DNA from 2 places in the Rhodoferax sp. LS1R11 genome. Region 1 is predicted to be linked to the other one. Evidence: riboswitches for the same ligand, from Rfam matches in the RefSeq annotation. Region 1 holds a riboswitch; the other holds the start of a gene.
The links. Region 1 has a riboswitch for glycine ahead of gcvT (glycine cleavage system aminomethyltransferase GcvT). Riboswitches for the same ligand answer to the same signal wherever they lie in the genome.

Region 1 (8,249 bases):
GGCCACCCTCACACCTGGCCACCCACCACGTCATTGGCGGTGCGAAACGCCTCCACGGCAGCGGGCACGCCGCAATACACCGTGGCATGCAGCAGCACTTCCTGAATTTCAGCGGCGGTGGCGCCATTGTTCAATGCCCCGCGCACATGGCCCTTCAGTTCGTTTTGCTTGCCCAGCGCCGTGAGCATGGCCACGGTGATCAGGCTGCGGGTTTTCAGGTCAAGGCCCGGGCGCTGCCATACATCGCCCCAGGCGGCACGGGTAATGTGGTCCTGAATCGGTTGGGTGAAAGGCGTGGCGTTGGCAAACGCGGTGGCCACAAAGTCTTCGCCCATCACCTGCTTGCGCATGGCCAGACCCTGGTCATAGGCCGATGCGTCGGAAGTAACGATAAGTGGGTTTGTGTTGGCAGCAGTCATACGGTCTCCAGTGAAGGTGCCATGTTAGCGGCGACAGCCTGTATTCTTCCATCCCTATTGACCACATCAAAGGATTCACCATGCCCCGCTACCCTGCCCCCGAACTCAAAGACCTGCCCGACGACATTCGCGCCAAAGTGCTGGAGGTGCAGGAAAAAGCCGGGTTTGTGCCCCATGTATTTCTGGCGCTGGCCCGCCGTCCGGCCGAGTGGCGGGCCTTTTTTGCCTACCACGATGCCTTGATGCTCAAGAAAGACTCGGGCCTGAGCAAGGGTGACCGCGAGATGATCGTCACCACCACCAGCGCGGCCAACAAGTGCCTGTACTGCGTGGTGGCGCACGGTGCGATTCTGCGCATCTACGAGAAAAAGCCGCTGGTCGCTGACCAGGTGGCGGTGAACTACCGCAAGGCGGACATCACACCGCGCCAAAGTGCCATGCTGGACTTTGCGATGAAAGTATGCCTCAAATCCGACGAGATCATTGAGGCCGACTTTGCCGCCCTGCAAGCCCACGGTTTCACCGACGAAGACGCCTGGGACATTGCCGCCATCACCGCGTTCTTTGGCCTCTCCAACCGCATGGCCTCGTTCAGCAACATGATGCCCAACCCCGAGTTTTATACGATGGGGCGGGCACCGAAGGTCAAATAAGCCTCAGCTGAGCAGCCCCTGCAACGGGCATTCGATCTTCATGGTTTTTTCCTCAATAGACGAGTGGGCGCGCTGACGCGCCGTGAAACCGGCCAAGCCCAGGGCTGCTGTGGCGATGCAAATACTTCCATCACCAGCAAGGGCGCGCCACCGCGGGTGAAAACAGAACGGCGCGCAGGCAAGGCCCCCAAGGCCAAGGCCCCGCCCCCCGCCTGCTGCCAGCCGTGGGCCACCTGGTGCCGCCAACGGCTGGAGGGCTTCAGCCCGGTAAACGCCAGCGGCGAGCGTGAGATGCCCTGGCGTGTGAACAGCACATCGGCCAAGGGCCGCAGACCCAGCCCGCGAATCGCACGCCAAGGCCCGTGCGAGGCGGCATACGGCGTCACGCTGCGGGCAAACACCACAGCCAGACCATCAACCCGCAGCACCACCTCACGCACATAACCGGCCTGGACCTGGGGCAACCCAAGCGCACGCGACTCATCCGGGGAAAGTGCCTGACGCCCCTGAGCGAGCAACTGAACGCTGAAAACCTGACCCGCTGCAGCCAGGCGCGCACTGAGCGAGCCGTTCGCGCCCACCCAGGCCCGTGCTGGGCCACGGCAAGGGTTTTGGGTCGTCCAGCCCATCAGCGATGCGCCCGGATGGAGGCCAGAATGCCCAGCGTGAACAGCACCGCCGCCACCCCTTGTGACGGGCTCGGCCAGGTGCCGTCCCACACAAAAGAATAAAAAAGCGCAAAGAGTGTCTCGCTGACAATCAATTGACCACACAGGCTGACACTCAGTCGTTGACTGGCCACGTTCCACAAAATGCTAGCCAGCCAGGCTGAGCCCACGCCAGTTGCTATACAAACAATAGCTAACTCCGCACGGTTATCAAGGGCCAGAAGCTCTTTTGCATCAGAACCCGCCAGCAACCACAGTATCAGGGCCCCCACGCCGGTGGCGATGCCGATCCAGTTGGTCCATTCGGCGGCACTGACCTCGGGATGCCGCTTGAGCCAGGCCGCATTCAGAATAGCAAAGGCAGTCCAGCACATCATGGCCACCGTGGCCAGCAGCACGCCCCACCAGAACTGCGAGCCACCATGCCCCGGCGCGACGTCCCCCGCCGGGATGGCATTCATCATGAGCACCAGACCCGCTGACGTCAGTACCAGCCCGGGCAACAAGGAGGACCATTTCAAACCCACCGGCTTGCCCAGCAACATGACCCAAAGCGGAATGGTGCCAATGATGAGCGTGGGCACCTCGGTCCCCGCGCGGTGAATGGCCAGGGCCAGCAGCAGGTAGTAACCGGTTGCACCCACCAGGCTCAAGCCCAGGGCCGTCAAGGCCTGGGGCACCGTGGGCCACTGGTGTGAGCGCCAAGTGACGGCCATCATCAGCGCCGCGACGGCGCCATAACTCACAAACCGGCCAGCCGTCAGGTCAACCGATGACAAACCCGGCGTCACGCGCGGCACCACAAAAACGAGACCCCACAAGGCGCCAGCCGCCAAACCGGCCGCGATCCCCCTCAGCATCCAAACCCAATCAGCACGGCGTCCAGGTCCTTGCGCTTGTCCATCCGGCGACTCGCCAGCACCACGACAGCACCGGCGCGTGCCAATGTTCTGGCAAACTCGGCACCCCAACCGCTGGATGCGCCGGTCACAAAAGCCAGGCGGCCCGAAGGATCGATGCTGTAAACCATAAGAGAATCTCCACTGAACAGGTATTGACCCCTCAGGGCCATCGGGTCACCGAATAAAATCCGCAGAACAATTGACATTGCCCTTGGCGCATGGTGTGACGACCAGGCACCGCCCTATTATCAAGCGACCCCCTCAAACGAGACACACGATGACAAACCAGGAAATCTTGACCCAGTTCGGCCCCCGTGAAGCGATGGAATACGACGTGGTCGTGGTCGGCGGCGGCCCCGGTGGCCTGGCCACGGCCATCCGCCTCAAGCAGTTGGCCGCTGAAAAAGGAACCGACCTCTCGATCGTGGTGCTCGAAAAAGGCTCCGAGCCCGGCGCCCACATCTTGTCGGGCGCCATCATGGACCCCAAGGCCCTGACCGAACTGATTCCCGACTGGAAACAACGCGGTGCGCCGCTGAACCAACCGGTGACCGACGACGCCTATGTTTTCCTGGGTGAGAAATCGGGTTTTCGTGTGCCCAACATGGTGCTGCCGCCCTTCGCGCACAACCACGGCAACTACATCATCAGCCTGGGTGCGGTGACCCAATGGCTGGCCGAGCAGGCGGAAGCGCTGGGCGTTGAAATCTTCCCCGGCTTCACCGCCGCTGAAGTGCTCTACAACGACGACGGTTCCGTCAAAGGCGTCGCCACCGGCAACATGGGTGTGGGCAAAGACGGCGAACCGATGGAGAGCTTCCAGCTGGGTATGGAGCTGCTGGGCAAGTACACCGTTTTTGCCGAAGGCGCACGCGGTCACCTGGGCAAGCAACTGATTGCCAGGTACAAACTGGACGAAGGGCGTGACCCGCAAAGCTTTGGCCTCGGCATCAAAGAGTTGTGGGAGATTGACCCCAGCCGCCACAAGCCTGGCTTTGTGATGCACACCGCCGGCTGGCCCATGGAAAGCGACACCTACGGCGGCGCCTTTCTGTACCACATGGAAGGCAACAAGGTTGCCGTGGGCTTTGTCACCGGCTTGGGCTACAGCAACCCGTACCTGAGCCCGTTTGAAGAATTCCAGCGCTGGAAGACCCACCCCAACGTGCGCTACTACTTCGAGAACGACAAAGGCGAAGTCACAGCCAAGCGCCTGTCCTATGGCGCACGCGCCATCAATGCCAGTGGCATCAATGCCCTGCCCAAGACCGTATTCCCCGGTGGCTGCCTGATCGGCTGCAATGCGGGTTACCTGAACGTGGGACGCATCAAAGGCAGCCACGCTGCCATCAAGACCGGCATGCTGGCCGCTGAAGCGGCCTATGACGCCGTGGTCGCAGGACGCCAGCACGACGAACTGAGTGCCTACCCCGAAGCGTTCGAGAAGAGCTGGCTGCACACCGAGCTCAACAAAGACCGCAACTTCAAAAACTGGTTCAAGCACGGCCTGACCGTGGGCACCCTCATGAACGGGTTTGAGCAATTCGTCCTGCGCGGCAACATCCCCTGGACGATTCGCCGCGACAAGCCGGACCACGCCTACCTGAAGCCCGCAGCCGAGTGCAAACCCATCATTTATCCCAAGCCGGACGGCAAACTCACCTTTGACCGCCTCTCCAGCGTGTTCATCAGCAACACCAACCATGAAGAACAGCAGCCTTCGCATTTGACGCTGAAAGATGCATCGGTTCCCGTGTCGATCAACCTAGCCAAATATGCCGGCCCGGAAGCCCGCTACTGCCCGGCGGGCGTGTACGAGTTCGTGAAGAACGACGACAACACGGACCGCCTGCAGATCAACGCGCAGAACTGTGTGCACTGCAAGACCTGCGACATCAAGGACCCGACGCAGAACATTGTGTGGGTGACGCCGGAGGGCGGCGGGGGGCCGAATTACGCGGGGATGTGACGCGAGATTACTGGTAAATAAAACGGGGCCATTTGGCCCCGTTTTGTTTTCTGTTTGATGGATTTCCAAGACATTCTGGAATGTCTATGTAGAGCGACTCATACAGTTTCGCCTCTTAAAATTTGTGTGTCACACATCACTTTTAATTTATATGCGATTCGAAGGTATTGTCAAATCCTGGAACGAAGACCGTGCATTCGGCTTCATCGAAACCGCCCAAGGCGGACAGGAAATATTTCTACACACCACAGCCCTCCCGGCTCGTGCGGGTCGTCCCTCGTTGAATCAACGCGTGACATTTGAGGTTGAACTCAACCGCGAAGGCAAAAAGCGCGCAAAGAATGTTCAACTTCAAAGTGCGAGTCAGGCCATTCGACCTCGCGTCCGAAATAGAACGGCCGAATGGGGCGGTGCTACGCTATTTGCCGTTCCGGCCTTCATGGCTTTCTATTTGGTTTTGGCTGTTTTCTGGCCAATACCGCGTATGGTCGCGACCGCGTATCTGCTCCTCAGTGTCGCTTGCTTTATTGCATACGCCGCCGACAAGTCAGCCGCGGCAACAGGCCGATGGCGAACGAAAGAGAGTTCGCTGTTGATGCTGGGCCTTATCGGAGGTTGGCCCGGTGGAATCATTGCGCAACAGTTTTTGCGTCACAAATCCACCAAGGCATCGTTTCGCTCGGCATTTTGGGGCACTGTTTTACTCAATGTCATGGGATTCGCTGCCTTAAGCTCACCATGGTTGGGTGGCTGGTTGCTATTGAAGTAAGTCCGAGCGAACAAGAGAGCCTGTCTTACCCCCTCCGCCCACCTCGTTTAGAATCCCATCCGGTCAGGAGAGAGTTTTCCCCGAGAAGACCGCCGAAGGCGCAGGACCGCTGATTGCAGCAGTCTGAACGCTCAGGCAAAAGGACTGACCAACGTTGAATGGCCGAAGGGCCTTTGACGAAACCCCACTGGAGAGAGGTTGCTTGCCCACACATGGCCAGCAGCCCACCGAAGGAGCAACCCGCAGTCTGCGCACCTTTTGCCTGGCAACAGGTGCACGCAGGCCCGGCGAATCTCTCAGGTAAAGCGGACAGCGGGGGCAGCACTTGGCGTACGCAGCTTGCGGGCGCCGAGTTTTTGACTTGCCCTCCGAGAAACCGCCATGTCCCAGACCTCCGCGCCCCCTGCTTCCGCCCTGTTGACCACACCCCTCAACGCCTTGCACCTGGAGCTGGGCGCCCGCATGGTGCCGTTTGCCGGTTACGCCATGCCGGTGCAATACCCCAGCGGCCTGATGGCCGAACACCACCACACGCGCACTGCCGCCGGTCTGTTTGACGTCTCCCACATGGGCCAGTTGCGTCTGGTCGGGCCCGACGCTGCAGCCGCCCTGGAAAGCCTGATGCCCGTGGACGTGATCGACCTGGCGGTGGGCAAGCAGCGCTATGGTCTGCTGCTCAATGAGGACGGCGGCATCATCGACGACCTGATGTTCTTCAACCGGGGCAACAACGAGATTTTTGTCATCGTCAACGGCGCCTGCAAGGTGGGTGACATCGCCCACATTCAGGCCCACATCGGCACGCGCTGCCAGGTCATTCCGATGCCGGAGATGGCGCTGCTGGCGCTGCAAGGCCCGCAGGCGGTAACAGCCCTCTCGCGCCTGGCGCCCGGCGTGGAGAAGCTGGTGTTCATGACCGGAGGCAACTTCGCGGTAGACACCGGCACGCAGAAATTTGACGTATTTTTGACGCGCAGCGGCTACACCGGCGAAGACGGGTTTGAGATTTCCGTCCACAACGACCACGCCGACGCGCTGGCCCGCGCCCTGCTGGCACAAGCCGAAGTCAAACCGGTGGGTCTGGGTGCCCGCAACTCGTTGCGCCTGGAGGCGGGTCTGTGCCTGTACGGCAATGACATCGACACCACCACCACCCCCGTGGAAGCCAGCCTGAACTGGGCCATGCAGAAGATGCGCCGCACCGGTGGCGCCCGCGCAGGCGGCTTCCCGGGCGCTACAAAAATACTAGCAGCTCTCGTAGATAGTACGGGGGCTACAGGCCTAAAAGGCACTAAAAAGCGTGTGGGCCTGATGGCACTGGAGCGCATTCCTGTGCGCGACCACACCGAGCTGCAAGACACCCAAGGCAACAAGATTGGCGAAGTCACCAGCGGCCTGCTGGGGCCCACCATCGACAAGCCGGTGGCCATGGGCTACGTGGCGTCCGAGTTCGCCGTGCCGGGTGTGAAAATCAACGCCATCGTGCGTGGCAAACCGGTGCCCATGGAAGTGGTCGCCATGCCGTTTGTACCCACACGGTATTACCGCGGTTAAGTTTTAAATTTCTTTGACATCTCATTTTTGGAGAACCCCATGACGATCAAGTACACCCCCGACCACGAATGGCTCAAGATTGATGGCGACACCGCCACCGTGGGCATCACCCACCACGCGCAAGACGCCCTCGGCGATGTGGTGTTTGTGGACCTGCCCGAAGTGGGCGCCACCTTTGCCGCCAAGGACATCGCCGGTGTGGTGGAGTCGGTGAAAGCTGCGGCCGACGTGTACATGCCCGTGACCGGTGAAATCACCGAGGTGAACGAGGCCCTGCGCGCCGACCCGGCCCTGGCCAACTCCGACCCGCTGGGCGCGGGCTGGTTCTTCAAGGTCAAACTGGCCAACCCCGCCGAGCTGGACGCCCTGATGGACGAAACCGGCTACACCAGTTTTTCTGCCAACGCCTGATTTAGGAAATTTTCATGTTGATGCAATCCGCCAAACCCTTGAGCGAGCTGGAAAACGCTTCTGAATTTTTGGCCCGCCACATTGGCGTGGACGAAGCCGATGAGGTCTTGATGCTGCAGGTCGTGGGGTCAAGCTCACGGCGCGAGCTGATTGACGGCATCGTGCCGCGCTCGATTGCGCGCCACAGCCAGATGGCCATTCCTGCGGCCATCACCGAGGCCGCAGCGCTGGCCGAACTGAAGGCGATTGCATCGAAGAACAAAATTTTCAAAAACTACATCGGCCAGGGCTATTACGACACCCACACGCCCGGCGTGATTCTGCGCAACATTCTGGAAAACCCGGCCTGGTACACCGCTTACACGCCCTACCAGGCCGAGATCAGCCAGGGCCGCATGGAGGCGTTGGTGAACTTCCAGACCATGATCACCGACCTGACCGGCATGCCCATGGCCAATGCCTCGATGCTGGACGAAGCCACGGCCGCCGCCGAAGCCATGACGCTGGCCAAGCGCAGCGTCAAGAGCAAAAGCAAGACCTTCATCGTGGCCGGCGACTGCCATCCGCAAACGATTGAGGTCATTCAGACCCGCGCCGCGCCCTTGGGCATTGAAGTACTCATCGCTATGTCGGGCCCCGAGTGGAATGACCTGCTGGCCAACCGCGATTACTTTGCGGTGCTGGCGCAATACCCGTCCACCAGCGGGCGAGTTGACGACCTGCGTGCTGATGTGGCAACGGTCCACGCCAAACAGGCCGCTTTCATCGTGGCCGCCGACCTGCTGGCGCTTACCCTGCTGGTGCCGCCCGGCGAGTGGAATGCCGACATCGTAGTGGGCACCACCCAGCGCTTTGGCATGCCCCTGTGCAACGGCGGCCCACACGCCGCTTACCTGGCGTGCCG
Region 2 (8,249 bases), on a different contig from region 1:
ATCACCAACGGCCCTGACGCCGACACCCTGGTGGTGTACGCCAAGACCGAACCCGAGCTGGGTGCCCGCGGAGTCACCGCATTCCTGATTGAAAAAGGCATGCCCGGCTTCTCGGTCGCGCAAAAGCTCGACAAGCTCGGCATGCGCGGCAGCCACACCGGCGAGCTGGTGTTCAACAACGTGGAAGTGCCGGCGCAGAACATCCTGGGCGGCCTCAACAGCGGCGCCAAGGTGCTGATGAGCGGGCTGGACTACGAACGCGCGGTGTTGACCGGCGGCCCGCTGGGCATCATGCAGTCGGTAATGGACAACGTGCTGCCTTACATCCATGACCGCAAGCAGTTTGGCCAGAGCATTGGCGAATTCCAGCTGATTCAGGGCAAGGTGGCCGACATGTACACCGTGCTGCAGGCCGGGCGCTCGTTTGCCTACACCGTGGCCAAGAACCTGGACCTGCTGGGTGTGGAGCACGTGCGCCAGGTGCGCAAGGACTGTGCTTCGGTCATTTTGTGGTGCGCCGAAAAAGCCACCTGGATGGCGGGCGAGGGCGTGCAGATTTATGGCGGCAACGGCTACATCAACGAGTACCCGCTGGGCCGTTTGTGGCGCGATGCCAAGCTGTATGAAATCGGCGCGGGCACCAGCGAAATCCGCCGCATGCTGATTGGCCGGGAACTGTTCGCAGAAACCTGCTGAAGGCTCCGGGTTTGACCGCGCAGGCGAAAATACGCCCATGACTTCATCACTACACAACCTGCTAGACAACAACCGCCAGTGGGCGGCCCGCATGGAGCAGCAGCGGCCCGGGTTTTTTACCCAGCTGTCGCATCAGCAAACCCCCAAGTACCTGTGGATTGGCTGCGCCGACAGCCGCGTGCCAGCCAACGAGATCACCGGGCTGGACCCGGGCGAGGTGTTCGTGCACCGCAATATTGCCAACGTGGTGGTGCACTCGGACCTTAACGCCCTGTCGGTCATCCAGTACGCCGTGGACCACCTCAAGGTGGAGCACATCATGGTGGTGGGCCACTACGGCTGCGGCGGCGTGCTGGCCGCGTTGCGCGGTACCCGCGTGGGCCTGGCCGACAACTGGCTGCGCCATGTGCATGACGTGAAGCTGCGCCACCGTGGCCGTATTGACCACTTGAGCGTGCCCGAGCAGGAAGACGTGCTGTGCGAGATGAACGTGATCGAGCAGGTCGGCAATGTGGCGCTGTCCAACGTGATGCAGGACGCCTGGGGCCGGGGCCAGAAGGTGGCCGTGCATGGCTGGTGCTACGGCCTCAAGGACGGCCTGGTCAAGGACCTGGGCGTGACCATGCAGGGCTCGCACGAGGTCATCACTGTGTTTGGCGAAGCCCTCAAGCGTTACCCGCGCGGCGGCATTCTGCTTTAAAGCGCCTGGGCATGTTTCCGCAACGTCTTGACTCCACGGTGGCCTACGACATCGCCAAGGCGATGATGGATGGCTTCAACCGCCATTACCAGTTGTTTCGCACCGAGTCGGGCCGCGCCAAGCACCGGTTTGAAACGTCCGACTGGCATGGCCAGCAACGGGCCCAGCGGGAGCGCATCGAGTTCTACGACCTGCGCGTGCGCGAGGCCTCCACCCGGCTGGAGCGAGAGTTCAAGGCGGGTGAGCAGCCCATGGACATCTGGCAACAGGTCAAGCTGCATTACATCGGCCTGCTGGTCAACCACCACCAGCCGGAGCTGGCCGAGACCTTCTTCAATTCAGTCACCACCAAAATCCTGCACCGCACGCACTTTCACAACGACTTTATTTTTGTGCGACCGGCGGTCAGCACCGAGTACATCGAAAACGGCGAGTCCGAGAAGCGCCCCACCTACCGGGCCTACTACCCGTCCAACAGCAGCATGCAAACGGCGCTGGAGGAGATGGTGGCCGACTTTGACTTGCGCCGCGAGTTTGAAGACCTGTCCCGTGATGTGGGCCATGTGGTGCGCGCCATGACCGCCACGCTGGGGGAGGCCAAGCTGCGCGCCAATTTTCAGGTGCAAGTGCTGACCAGCCTGTTCTTTCGCAACAAGGGTGCCTACATCGTGGGCAAGCTGATCAACGGCTTCAACGAATTTCCGTTTGCGCTACCGGTGCTGCATGCGCCGGTGGGCGACACGCTGGTGATTGATGCCGTGCTGTCTGGCGAAGACGACCTGCTGATGCTGTTCAGCTTTGCGCGCGCCTACTTCATGGTGGACATGGAAATCCCCAGCGCCTACGTGCAGTTTCTGCGCAGCATGATGCCGCGCAAACCACGCAATGAAATCTACAACGCGCTGGGCCTGGCCAAGCAGGGCAAGACGCTGTTTTACCGCGATTTTCTGCACCACCTGCGCCACTCCAGCGACAAGTTTCGCATCGCGCCCGGCATCAAGGGCATGGTCATGCTGGTGTTTGACCTGCCCTCGTTTCCCTATGTGTTCAAGGTCATCAAGGACTACTACCCGCCGCAAAAAGACACCACCCGCGAGCAGATCAAGGGCAAGTACCTGCTGGTCAAACAGCACGACCGTGTCGGCCGCATGGCCGACACGCTGGAGTACAGCGAAGTGGCGTTTCCGCGCGAGCGGTTTGACGACGAGCTGATCCGGGAAATCGAGAAGTTCGCCCCCAGCCAGCTGGAGATCAGCGACCGTGATGGCGATGGCCATCTGGAGGTCATCATCAAGCACGTGTACATCGAGCGGCGCATGATTCCGCTCAACATCTACCTGCAGGAAGCGTTTGACGCGGGCGGTGCCAATGCCGCCGCTGAGGGCCCGGCCGCCGTGCGGGCACGCGAGCAGATCGAGCGTGGCGTGGTCGAGTACGGCAACGCCATCAAGGACCTGGTGGCAGCCAACATCTTTCCCGGCGACATGCTCTGGAAAAACTTTGGCATCACGCGCCACGGCAAGGTGGTGTTCTATGACTACGACGAGATTGAATACATCACCGACTGCAAATTCCGCAAGGTGCCCGCGCCCCGAAACGAAGAAGACGAGATGTCGGGCGAGGTCTGGTACAGCGTGGGCCCGCGCGATGTGTTCCCCGAAACCTTTGGCCCGTTTTTGCTGGGCAACCCGGCCGTGCGCCAGGTGTTCATGAAGCACCACGCCGACCTGCTGGAGGCGAGCTTCTGGCAGGGGCACAAAGACCGCATCCAGGCGGGCGACGTGATTGACGTGTTTCCGTATGACCGCGAAAGACGGTTTTCGTTTGTGCGGGATCAAGCCGCGTTGACTTGACCCGATTTAAAACTATTCAGCTTTTTTATTCTTCAAGGAGTTTGGTATGTCTGACCCGATCGTGATCGTGGGTGCCGCGCGCACCCCCATGGGAAGTTTTCAGGGCGATTTTTCAAGCCTTGCGGCGCATGACCTCGGTGGCGTCGCCATCCAGGCCGCGGTGGAACGCGCCGGTATTGCGCCTGATTCGGTGAATGAAGTGCTGTTCGGCAACTGCCTGATGGCCGGTCAGGGCCAGGCGCCCGCGCGCCAAGCCGGGTTCAAGGGCGGCTTGCTCATCAGCGCGGGCGCGGTGACGCTGTCCAAGATGTGCGGCTCCGGCATGCGCGCGGCCATGTTCGGGCATGACATGCTCGTCGCGGGCAGTGCCGACGTGGTGGTGGCTGGGGGCATGGAGAGCATGACCAACGCGCCCTACCTGCTGCAAAAAGCCCGTGGCGGCTACCGCATTGGCCACGACCGCATGTTCGACCACATGATGCTCGACGGCCTGGAAGACGCCTACGAGGCGGGCCGTTCCATGGGCACCTTTGGCGAAGACTGCGCCGCCAAGTACGGCTTCACCCGTGAAGCCCAAGACAACTTCGCCATCACCAGCGTGAAGCGGGCACAAGCCGCGACGACATCAGGTGCGTTTGCGGCTGAAATCACACCCGTGACGGTCAAGGGCCGTGCCGGTGACACGGTGATTGCCACCGATGAGGCGCCCGGCAAGGTCAAGCTGGAAAAAATCCCGACCCTCAAGCCCGCGTTCAAAAAAGACGGGACGATCACCGCCGCCAGCAGCTCCAGCATCAGCGACGGCGCGGCCGCGCTGGTGATGATGCGCGCGTCCACCGCTGCCAGGTTGGGGCTCAAGCCGCTGGCCAAAATCGTGAGCCACGCCGTGCACGCGCAAGAACCCAACTGGTTCGCCACCGCGCCAGTGGGCGCCGTGAACAAGGCACTGGCCAAAGCCGGTTGGGCCGTGAAAGATGTGGACCTGTGGGAAGTCAACGAAGCCTTTGCCGTGGTGCCGATGGCGCTGATGCATGACCTGAACCTGAGCCATGACATCGTGAACGTGAACGGCGGCGCCTGCGCGCTGGGCCACCCGATTGGCGCGTCCGGCGCCCGCATCATGGTCACCCTGATGTACGCGCTGCAGGCCCGTGGCCTCAAAAAAGGCGTCGCCACCCTGTGCATTGGCGGGGGCGAAGGCACGGCTGTGGCGCTGGAAATGCTATAAATTAGATAGCTGCTAGCGCACGTTGTATCTGGGCTAGCGCCCGATTTCTTATAAATTTTGAACGGATGCCCTCGGGCCTGACCCATGTTGCTGACCCCAGACCAGGAAATGATCCGCGACGCCGTGCGCGATTTTGCCCAAGCGGAGTTGTGGCCGAACGCCGCGAAGTGGGACAAGGAACATCATTTTCCCAAGGCGGCCCACCAGGGCCTGGCCCAGTTGGGCGCCTACGGCATTTGCGTGCCCGAGGAGTTCGGTGGCGCCAACATGGACTACCTGACGGTGGCCCTGGTGCTGGAGGAAATCGCCGCCGGTGACGGCGGCACCAGTACCGCCATCAGCGTGACCAACTGCCCGGTCAACGCCATCCTGATGCGTTATGGCAACGCAGCGCAGAAGAAGCAGTGGCTGACCCCGCTGGCCCAGGGCCAGATGCTGGGCGCCTTCTGCCTGACCGAGCCGCATGTGGGCTCCGATGCCTCCAGCCTGCGCACCACGGCGGTCAAGGACGGTGACGAATACGTCATCAACGGCGTCAAGCAGTTCATCACCAGCGGCAAAAATGGCGATGTAGCCATCGTCATTGCCGTGACCGACAAGGGCGCGGGCAAGAAGGGCATGAGTGCTTTTCTGGTGCCCACCCACGCGCCGGGCTACGTGGTGGCGCGGCTGGAAGACAAGCTCGGCCAGCACAGCAGCGACACCGCGCAGATCAATTTTGACAACTGCCGCATCCCCGCCGAAAACCTGATTGGGGCGGAAGGCGAGGGGTACCGAATCGCGCTGGGTGCCTTGGAGGGCGGGCGCATCGGCATTGCCGCGCAAAGTGTGGGCATGGCGCGCAGCGCCTTTGAGGTGGCGCTGGCCTACGCCAAGGAGCGCCAGAGCTTTGGCACGGCCATCTTCAACCACCAGGCGGTCGGTTTCAGGTTGGCCGACTGCGCGACGCAGTTGGAAGCGGCGCGCCAGCTCATCTGGCACGCCGCCGCGCTGCGGGACGCGGGGCGTCCGTGCCTCAAAGAAGCCGCCATGGCCAAGCTGTTTGCCAGCGAGATAGCCGAGAAGGTTTGCAGCGTCGCCATCCAGACGCTGGGCGGCTACGGCTACGTGAGCGACTTTCCGGTCGAGCGCATTTACCGCGACGTGCGCGTGTGCCAGATTTACGAAGGCACCAGCGACGTGCAGAAAATCATCATCCAGCGCGCGCTGGCCTGACCCGCCTGCCGGTGACTCAGGCCGAGACCGGCGTGCGGCCGGGCAGGGAGGCGGGCAGTGCCTTGGCGCCCAGGCTGTTGTCCACCAGGTTGCCAATCATGTCGGCCGTCATGGCCGAGAGTGTCCAGCCCAGATGGCCGTGGCCGGTGTTGTAAAACACACAGGGCGAACGGCCCCGCCCCACGCGCGGCAGCATGTTGGGCATCATGGGGCGCAGACCGGCCCAGGGCACCACACTGTCGGTGCGTACCCCCGGAAAACATTGCTGCACCCATTCCACCAGCGGGCGAATGCGGTCGGCGCGAATGTCGCGGTTCATGCCGTTGAACTCGGCCGTGCCCGCCACGCGCAGGCGGTCCTGCCCCAGGCGGCTGGTCACCAGCTTGGTGGCGTCGTCCAGCAAACTCACCATCGGGGCCGAGGTCTGGCTTTGCGCGTCCAGCAGATTGACGGTGATGGAATAACCCTTGACCGGGTAGATGTTGACCCGGTCGCCCAGTTGCGCGGCCAACGCGCGGCTGGCCGTGCCTGCGCACACCACCACGCCGTCAAACACCAGCGTGTCGGCGTGGGCGCCGTCCCCGGTGGTCAGGGTGACCTGCTTGCCATCGCTGCGCACCGAGCGGATGTCCTGGCCATACAGCGTGCGCACACCCAGCCGCTCTGCCGCAGCGGCCAGCCCGGCGGTGAATTTGTGAATATCACCCGTGGAGTCGCTGGGCGTGAAATAGCCACCGTAGTACTCGCCAGCCAGTGTGGGTTCAATGGCGCGCATTTCGGCAGGCGTGACCGCCTGGCGTTGCAGGCCGCCTTTGGCCAGCATCTGCGACACCTTGCCCGCGTGGTCAAAGCCGGCCTTGTCGCGGTAGATGTGCAGAATGCCTTCGCGTTGGTGGTCAAAGTCGATGCCTTCCTGTGCCGCCCAGGCAAACAGGTGATCGCGCGCCGCCATCGACAGGCGCACCGTCTCGATGGTGTTTTTCTCGTAGTGCGGCATGGCGGCAATGAACTCGGCAAACCACGATATCTTGTGCCAGCTGGGCTTGGGGTTCACCAGCAGGGGCGCGTCATGGGTGAGCATCCACTTGAGGCCTTTGACAATCGTGGACCAGTGGTTCCAGACCTCGGCGTTGGAGGCCGAGAGTTGTCCGCCGTTGGCAAATGAGGTTTCCATCGCGGCATAGCGGTGTTTCTCAAACAGGGTGACCGTAAAACCACGCCTGGCCAACGCATACGCGGTGGTGATGCCCGTGATGCCACCGCCGATAACAGCTATTTTTTTCATGAGGAAGATCCAAAAAAGAGTCGGGGGTTGGGACGGCGTCGGACATTCGACACCGTCGCCCCCTCTGTTTTGGACCTGAGAGATTCACACCCCGTCCGTGGACGGTGGGCGCTTGCTCCTGCGGTGGACCGGAAGACTAGCTCCGGTCACTCTTCAGAGTGTTTGCTGAACTGATACCGGTTCTTGTGCCTGAGAGATTCCGGGGCGGTTGCTCCTTCGGCGCTTGTATGCAGGGAGACTGCTTCAAGACTCTCCCGATATCATGGACGGGATTATGTCACTGCGGCGGTGGCCCTCGCTGGTCAGCCCATTTTTTCCATCGCGACAACCAGGAGCACCCCATGCCCATCACCAAAGGCTACCAGCAACTCGTCGATGAGGCCATGGCCCAGGTCACGACCTATTCGGTGCCCGAGGTTCAGGCCCGCCTGAACGACCCCAGGACGCAGATCGTGGATATCCGTGACATCCGTGAACTGGCCGAGGGCACCGTGGTGGGCGCTTTTCATGCGCCGCGCGGCATGCTCGAATTCTGGGTGGACCCGGCCTCGCCGTACCACAAGCCCTTGTTCGCCGACGAGTCCAAAGAGTTCATCCTGTTCTGCGGCGCGGGCTGGCGCAGCGCTCTGGCGACCAAAGCCTTGCAGGACATGGGCATGACCAACGTGGCGCACGTTGACGGTGGGTATGCCGAGTGGGTCAAACAGGGCGCCCCCACCGAAACGCTTGAAGCCCAAAAGGCCCGGCGCCAAACCAAACCCTGAGGCGGGGCGGGCCATGGGAATTGACGTGTTGATGCGTCCGGTGCGCTGCGGCATGGCGGCGGCAGCGGTCGCCCTGCTCGGGGCGTGTTCCAGTTTGCACCCCTGGCAAAACCTGCCGATGCAGCCGCAGGCGCGTGCGTTGCCAGCCGCGCCGCCGGATGCCCCGGCGGCCGACGAGCGCTCGATGGTGATGGTGGTCACCATGTCGGGCGGCGGTGCGCGTGCTGCGGCGTTTGGCTACGGCGTGCTCGATGCCTTGCGCCAGACGCGGGTACGCTGGCATGAGCGCGAATTTGCGCTGCTCGACGAGCTGGACGTCATCAGTGGCGTCTCGGGCGGCAGCATCATTGCGGCCTACTACGCGGCTTTTGGCGAGAAGACCTTCTCGACTTTCGAGTCTGCCTACCTGCGGCAAAACTTCCAGAACACGCTCATCAACGACATGCTGCACCCTGGCCGCCTGCATGACCTGTCGTCGCCCTGGTTTGGCCGCAGCAACCTGCTCGCG

Region 2: linked by a shared signal. The riboswitch ahead of AC097N_RS11705 (D-amino acid dehydrogenase) and the one ahead of gcvT (glycine cleavage system aminomethyltransferase GcvT) in region 1 are both predicted to bind glycine.

Annotation. Positions count from the first base shown of each region.
Region 1 covers NZ_JBWMAW010000004.1:274,568-282,816, forward strand. The annotation lists gene AC097N_RS07930 (carboxymuconolactone decarboxylase family protein) at 9-419, opposite strand; gene AC097N_RS07935 (peroxidase-related enzyme) at 500-1,072, shown strand; gene AC097N_RS07940 (chorismate--pyruvate lyase family protein) at 1,111-1,701, opposite strand; gene AC097N_RS07945 (DMT family transporter) at 1,701-2,600, opposite strand; partial or broken gene AC097N_RS07950 (SDR family NAD(P)-dependent oxidoreductase) at 2,600-2,770, opposite strand; gene AC097N_RS07955 (electron transfer flavoprotein-ubiquinone oxidoreductase) at 2,920-4,611, shown strand; gene AC097N_RS07960 (DUF1294 domain-containing protein) at 4,763-5,380, shown strand; glycine riboswitch at 5,435-5,537, shown strand; glycine riboswitch at 5,558-5,703, shown strand; gene gcvT (glycine cleavage system aminomethyltransferase GcvT) at 5,762-6,934, shown strand; gene gcvH (glycine cleavage system protein GcvH) at 6,974-7,345, shown strand; gene gcvP (aminomethyl-transferring glycine dehydrogenase) at 7,360-8,249, shown strand, end outside.
Region 2 covers NZ_JBWMAW010000008.1:152,535-160,783, reverse strand. The annotation lists gene AC097N_RS11730 (isovaleryl-CoA dehydrogenase) at 1-696, shown strand, start outside; gene can (carbonate dehydratase) at 734-1,396, shown strand; gene aceK (bifunctional isocitrate dehydrogenase kinase/phosphatase) at 1,408-3,249, shown strand; gene AC097N_RS11715 (acetyl-CoA C-acyltransferase) at 3,296-4,477, shown strand; gene AC097N_RS11710 (acyl-CoA dehydrogenase family protein) at 4,562-5,692, shown strand; gene AC097N_RS11705 (D-amino acid dehydrogenase) at 5,709-6,977, opposite strand; glycine riboswitch at 7,032-7,144, opposite strand; glycine riboswitch at 7,145-7,244, opposite strand; gene AC097N_RS11700 (rhodanese-like domain-containing protein) at 7,319-7,741, shown strand; gene AC097N_RS11695 (patatin-like phospholipase family protein) at 7,755-8,249, shown strand, end outside.